Regions from separate parts of the Pseudoalteromonas sp. SR45-6 genome, predicted to be linked through region 1. Evidence: predicted binding sites of a transcription regulator. Region 1 holds the regulator's gene; the other holds the start of a gene.

What was found. Region 1 encodes LexA, which represses DNA repair genes until DNA is damaged. Its sites were predicted from a motif close to TACTGTATNNNNATACAGTA; they were not measured.
Region 2: the regulator LexA is predicted to act here: its motif matches at 1,841-1,860, upstream of ruvC (crossover junction endodeoxyribonuclease RuvC).

Annotation. Positions count from the first base shown of each region.
Region 1 is NZ_JACJDM010000017.1:42,393-45,806, forward strand. It holds gene coxB (cytochrome c oxidase subunit II) at 1-814, opposite strand, end outside; gene lexA (transcriptional repressor LexA) at 1,236-1,853, opposite strand; gene H5158_RS09740 (hypothetical protein) at 1,928-2,722, opposite strand; gene H5158_RS09745 (PaaI family thioesterase) at 2,844-3,287, shown strand; gene H5158_RS09750 (hypothetical protein) at 3,284-3,414, opposite strand, start outside.
Region 2 is NZ_JACJDM010000011.1:84,905-88,318, forward strand. It holds gene H5158_RS07655 (ABC transporter permease) at 1-1,787, shown strand, start outside; gene ruvC (crossover junction endodeoxyribonuclease RuvC) at 1,909-2,433, shown strand; gene ruvA (Holliday junction branch migration protein RuvA) at 2,435-3,052, shown strand; gene ruvB (Holliday junction branch migration DNA helicase RuvB) at 3,060-3,414, shown strand, end outside.

The sequences.
Region 1 (3,414 bases):
ATGTTTGATCTAATAAGGCAGCATCAGCAATTGCAGCGTTTGCTTTTGCCTGCTTAGCTTCGCTCAGCCAGTTTGCAAATGCTTGCTCAGATTTAGCTTCAACCACCACAGGCATAAAGCCATGATCCTTTCCGCATAGTTCTGCACATTGCCCTCGATAAATGCCCTCTTCATTAATTCTGGTCCAAGTTTCATTGATAAACCCAGGGTTAGCATCTTTTTTCACTGCAAAATCAGGCACCCACCAAGAATGAATAACGTCGTCTGAGGTCATTAAAAATCGTACTTTTTGATTAATTGGCAACACCAAAGGTTTATCAACTTCAAGCAGGTAATTAGGGTTTTTATTTGCAAGATTAGTTATTTCATCTTGAGGTGTAGCAAGCATTGAATAAAACTCAACATCTTCACCCATGTACTCATAATGCCATTTCCATTGAGAACCAGTAATTTTAATGGTGAGATCAGCTTTACTAGCATCTTCCATTGCAATCAAAGTTTTTGTCGCAGGAATTGCCATACCAATTAAAATCACAAACGGGATTGCCGTCCAAAGGATTTCAACTTTAGTACTTTCATGAAATTGGGCTGGTTTTGCCCCTTTAGATTTACGGTGGTGGATCAGTGCCCAAAACATCACGGCGAACACGATGACCCCAATCACACAACATATAATAAATATTGTCATGTGCAGCTGATAAACATCATTACTTATATCTGTTACGCCCTTACGCATATTAAACTGGCTATTAGCCAATACTTGCTGCGGTAGAACAAACAATATAAGCCACAAGGTAGAGCTCAATTTACCCATGTGACGGCTCCTTTAAATGCTATTGCAAAACGCAAAGCGAAAAGGCGGCACAGCTTTATTCGCGCCAATTCGTTATTTTTTATTGTTACTGAATATTAACGCAACCCTAAATTATGCTATTGAGCAAAATTGTTAGACTTTTAAAGTAGCTGTTAACACAGTGTATTAACCAATTAGTTAAAAAATGAACAATTAGCAAGTTTTAAGAGCAATTAAATTCTTTTTTGGTGCATAAATAACAGCTAAAAATCAGCGCGTTATTTTGTAATTAGGGATAATATTAGAGGGCTAAAAGTAGCTGGTAAGTAGATTTGATAGGGCTTAGGACGCTATAGCTAAGTATAAAATCTAGCCATTATAGCGGTAAAAAATTAAATGCACCAAACTTCACCAATTTGGTGCAAAATATAGATCAAAAAATTTACATCCAATCAGCGTTGCGGATCACCCCAACAGCCAACCCTTCAATATTGAAAGATTCATGTTCAAGATCCACTTCAATCGGTGAAAATTCATCATTTTCAGCATGTAAAAAAACTTTTTTACCTGCTTTTTCAAGGCGTTTTACTGTTACATCGTCATCAACACGGGCAACCACCACCTGGCCATTTTCAGCAACTTGAGTGCTGTGTACAGCCAATAAATCGCCATCCATAATACCAATGTCTTTCATACTCATGCCTTGCACACGCAGTAAAAAATCAGCAGCCGGTTTAAACAAGAGTGGATCTATTTTGCAATGACTTTCAACATGCTGCTCTGCCAAAATAGGCTCACCAGCGGCAACTCTGCCTATTAGAGGTAAACCAAGTTGTTCCGGCTCATCCTCTTCAACTAACTGAATACCTCGACTGGCACCGGGCTTCATTTTAATAACGCCCTTTTTCGCTAATGCCTTTAAATGTTCTTCCGCTGCATTAGCACTTTTAAAACCTAACGTTTGCGCAATCTCAGCACGGGTTGGCGGCATACCGGTATCTTTAATAAAAACTTTAATAAGTTCGAGAATTTGAGCTTGGCGATTCGTTAATGGGCGCATACAACTGGTTTTCCATACAGTACATTTAACTGTGAGTATATACAGTTATCTGAAAATCGCAAATATAAATTGGCTTAAAATCGCGCCGTTAATAACAAGCTCATACTATTTAAACCACTTCCAGAATCAAGCGCAGATCCAAGACCAAACTTTAATGCTACATGTTGATTAAACCAATATTGCGTTTGCAGTTCATAGTTGTCTTTTAGATTTTTCTGATTACGAATATTAGCAACGACTCCCACTGACCATGCTTGATTTACATAATAAACCGCCTGCCCCTGCACATAACGATAACGCCCTGCCAATTGCTTTAGCTCTAAATCCCAACCTTGATTGCTAACTATATTTGTCCAACGAACATAAGGAGCATAAGTCCATTCAACCGCGACTCTTTCATTATCTTTGCCAAACCACATATCATGGCGCTCTAAGCGACTGTAATATATATTGAACCCTAGTTGTAACTGCTCATTCATTTGCTTACCAACAGCGGCACTCACTAAATAATCAGTATTTTGCCAATAGCTATTATCCTCACAGAGGCGCTGCGCGCTGGCACTAATAACTAATCCTGCGGGACCATAGATGGCAGCATCGGCATTTAAATAGCTAAAATCATCATTAGCAAACCCACCAATAGCATAATTATTGACTTGATTTAAATACGCTTTTAGCTCGTATGGACCAGTCAACGATTCAAGATCTTGCGCAAAATATCGATACCGTGCGCCTAAAAAAGATTCATCTAAACCAGCTAAATCGGTAAAACCAATATCGAGTTGATGTTGGGTACTAGCAACAGCCTGCGGCTGAGCAACAAGGCTCATTAATAATATTGCACCACATCCAAATACCTTTACTTTCATCCTTAAGATCCATTAACAGTTAGATAATATAGGTACATTTTATCTATTTTTATGATCTTAACTGTAGGAAAATGTTTAAAAGTGTAGACTGATTTAGTAAATAACTTAGTGAGGTAGACAGATGAGTATTTGGTATCAACCGATCACCCTAGCACAATGTAAGCAACTTGATGACGGCATAAGTGGTCAAGGCACATTGATGAAAACCATGGGCATTGAAATAAGTGAAATAGGCGATGATTATTTAGTAGCAACGATGCCCGCGATCCCAGCTCATCATAACCCTATGGGTATGGTGCATGGCGGCGCAAATGTTGTACTTGCAGAAACGGTGGCGAGTTATGCTGCAAACTTTGCTGTTGATTTTACAAAGTTTTATTGTGTTGGCCAGGAGATCAATGCCAATCATCTAAAAGCATCACGTAATGGTATATTAACCGCGATAGCAGCACCACTACACTTAGGCAAGCGTACATCCGTATGGGAAATAAAAATCACCAATAGTCGTGGAGAACTGTGCTGCGTATCAAGAATGACCGCAGCAATTGTAGAGCGAAAAGGCTAACTTGAAAGTGGATAAATTGTAATTTCAATACCTGCGCCAATAGCAGAAATACGCAATAAAGTATCGGCACTGAGCGCTTGATTAAAGCATTTTGGCGAAGTGCCTGATTCAAAGCCAATATCAAAGG
Region 2 (3,414 bases), on a different contig from region 1:
AAGACAGACAATCGCCGATTGCAAATAGCTTAAACCGCGCTGAAAGCTTTTTATTATTAGCGGGATTATTGGGCATTATTTTAGCGGCGGTGGCGATTGCCGTGTCTGCAAAGCGTTATTGCGAACGCCAATATGACCCAGTTGCGATGATGAAAACCTTAGGTGGTAGCCGATCGACAATTCGCAAAATTTACTTACTGCATTTATCACTGGTGTGTGCTTTGTCGGTCATACTTGGCTTAGCCATTGGCTATGGTTTACAAGAGATAGCCACTAGTTATTTAGCTAAATCAATGAACAATACTCTTCCTGCAGCGGGTATAAAACCGTGGTTTGTGGCGATTAGTACTGGCGTTATCTGTGCCGTGATGTTTTCAATCAAGCCATTATTAGATTTATTTGATATTCCACCGCTTAGGGTATTACGCCGTAACTTAGGCGATAAGCTACTAGTAAGTAAAGTGCATTTAGCGATGTCGGGCTTAACAGTCTTTTTATTAATGTGGTTGTTTAGTAATAACCTTAAAATTACCGCTATTTTGTTTGTCTCTACTTTAATTTTGATTGCAATACTGTTTGTATTATCTCGGTTAATTTTTGGCAGCGGACGTAAACTAGGATTGCGCCCGGGGAATAGTTGGTCATTAGCGATTGCTTCGTTGCAAAAACGTGCCAATGCTAATGCGGTACAGTTGATCAGTTTTTCGTTGGCAATAAAGCTATTGTTATTTTTAGTGGTGCTGAAAAACGATATGATCGCAGATTGGCAATCGCAACTTCCAAGCGACGCGCCGAATGCTTTTTTAGTAAATATAACCGAAACTGAATTGCCAGACGTAACAAGCTTTTTAGAGCAAAAAAATATTCAAGTATCTGAGTTCTATCCGACTATTCGTGGTCGCGTAAACGCTGTTAATGGTGAATTAGTTGCTCGCGAAGTCTCATTACAAGATAACGAGAAGAAAGACGAAGAAGCACGCGCAGGTATTGGCCGAGAGCTAAACCTTACATGGTTAGAGCAAGTCCCTGTGCAAAATGAGATCATAGACGGGCAGTGGTTTGGCGACAATGCCACCGCTGAAGCATCGATCGAAGAATCTATGCTAGAACGCTTAGATGTGAAACTGGGTGATACGCTAACATTTTTGATTGGCGCCCAGTCATTTGATGCCAAAATCACCAGTGTTCGTAAAGTTAATTGGGCTACTTTGAAGCCTAATTTCTTTATTATATTAAGCCCTGATGTATTGGCTGATTTTCCTGCGACGTATATTTCATCGGTGCGTATCGAAGCCGATCAAAAACGCGATTTTAGTGAGCTACTACGTGCCTACCCGACAATCAACGCCATCGACGTTGACAGCTTTGTCAAACAAATACGCTCTACTATTTCGCAAGTGTCATTAGCAATTGGATTTGTACTGGCGATAGTGGTGATGTGTGGTGGCTTGGTTTTAATTTCGCAAGTGCAAGCAAGCCTTGGTGAACGGATGCAGGAAATTGTCATATTGCGTACCTTAGGCGCCAAAGGGCGGCTAATAAAAAATGCCACTTTATATGAGTTTTTATTGCTGGGCAGCGCTGCTGGTTTTGTCGCTGCACTGGTTAGTGATGTGGCTTTATTTATAGTGCAACGTGAGATGTTTGATTTAGCAGGTAAGTTACACCCGCACATTTGGTTAATAGGGCCATTAGTGGGGGGTGTGTTTGTGGCATCACTAGGCTACTTTATGATAGCTAGAACCATGCGTAAAAATACCCAAGGGTTACTACGCTCTTTAGCCTAAAAGGTTAGCAATTAAACAAGCCCGTTTTTACGGGCTTTTTTATGCCAATAATGCACTGGTAATTTATACAGTGCTCTGGCATTATTAGCGTACTTAACTATTTACACTGATTGGGCAAGTATTGGCTATTATTTTAGGGATTGATCCTGGCTCACGATTAACCGGTTATGGGGTGATTGCCCATCAAGGTGCTAAATTTACTTATTTAGGCAGCGGTTGTATAAAACTGGCCGACCACGAGTTTCCTATTCGATTAAAAATGATTTATCAGGGGATCAGTCAACTAATCGAACAATTCTCTCCCGATCATTTTGCCATTGAAAAAGTATTTATGGCGCATAATCCTGATTCAGCTCTTAAATTAGGCCAAGCCAGAGGGGCTGCAATTGTTGGTGCGGCAATGGCTGAGTTACCGGTGTTTGAATACTCGGCGCGGCAAATTAAACAAGCGGTGGTAGGGCACGGTGGTGCCGATAAATCGCAAGTGCAGCATATGGTTAAAAATATTTTAAAATTGCCAGGCACACCGCAAGCGGATGCAGCTGATGCATTAGCCATTGCGATATGCCATGCTCATTCCGATCAAAATTTAATAAAACTAGCGGGCAGTGCCAGTAAAACCGTTAGAGGACGATTAAGGAAATAACATGATAGGTCGCTTAAATGGCATCTTAGTAGAAAAACAACCGCCAGAAATTTTGCTTGAAGTAAGCGGTGTTGGTTACGAAGTTAACATGCCGATGACGTGTTTTTATGATTTACCAAACATTGGCGAAAATGCCATTGTGTATACTCATTTTGTAGTAAGAGAAGACGCCCAGTTATTATTTGGCTTTAATAATAAAATAGAGCGAGCATTATTTAGAGAGCTATTAAAAGCCAATGGCGTTGGGCCAAAGCTCGGATTAGCAATACTTTCAGGGATGTCGGCTAAGCAATTTGTTAGCTGTGTGAATAACGAAGATGCCACCAGTTTAGTGAAACTGCCAGGTGTAGGTAAAAAAACCGCAGAGCGCCTGGTACTTGAAATGAAAGACCGATTAAAAGATTGGGGTAATGACTTATTCACGCCATTTAGTGATAATGCAGTTATAGAGCCCGCCTCTGACGCACTTATTGCTAATAATGCGGCAGATGATGCAATCTCTGCGTTAGTGTCATTAGGTTATAAATTGGCGCAAGCACAAAAAACAGTAAAATCAGTGGCCAAGCCTGGTATGTCTACAGAGGTTCTGATCAAAGAATCTCTAAAATCAATGTTGTGAGTAAACCATGATTGAAGCGGATCGTTTAATAGATGCGACTGAACAAAGTAATGAAGATGTAGTCGATCGCGCGATTAGACCAAAACTATTAGCCGATTATACTGGTCAGCCCCATGTTAAACAGCAAATGGAAATATTTATAGAAGCTGCACGGAGTCGGGGTGAAGCGCTTGATCATTTATTAATATTTGGTCCGCCGGGTTTGGGTAAAACCACACTAGCAAACATTGTTGCGAATGAGCTGAATGTCAGTATTAAAACAACCTCGGGCCCAGTGCTTGAAAAAGCCGGTGATTTAGCCGCACTACTGACCAATTTAGAAGAAGGCGATGTACTTTTTATTGATGAAATACATAGGCTAA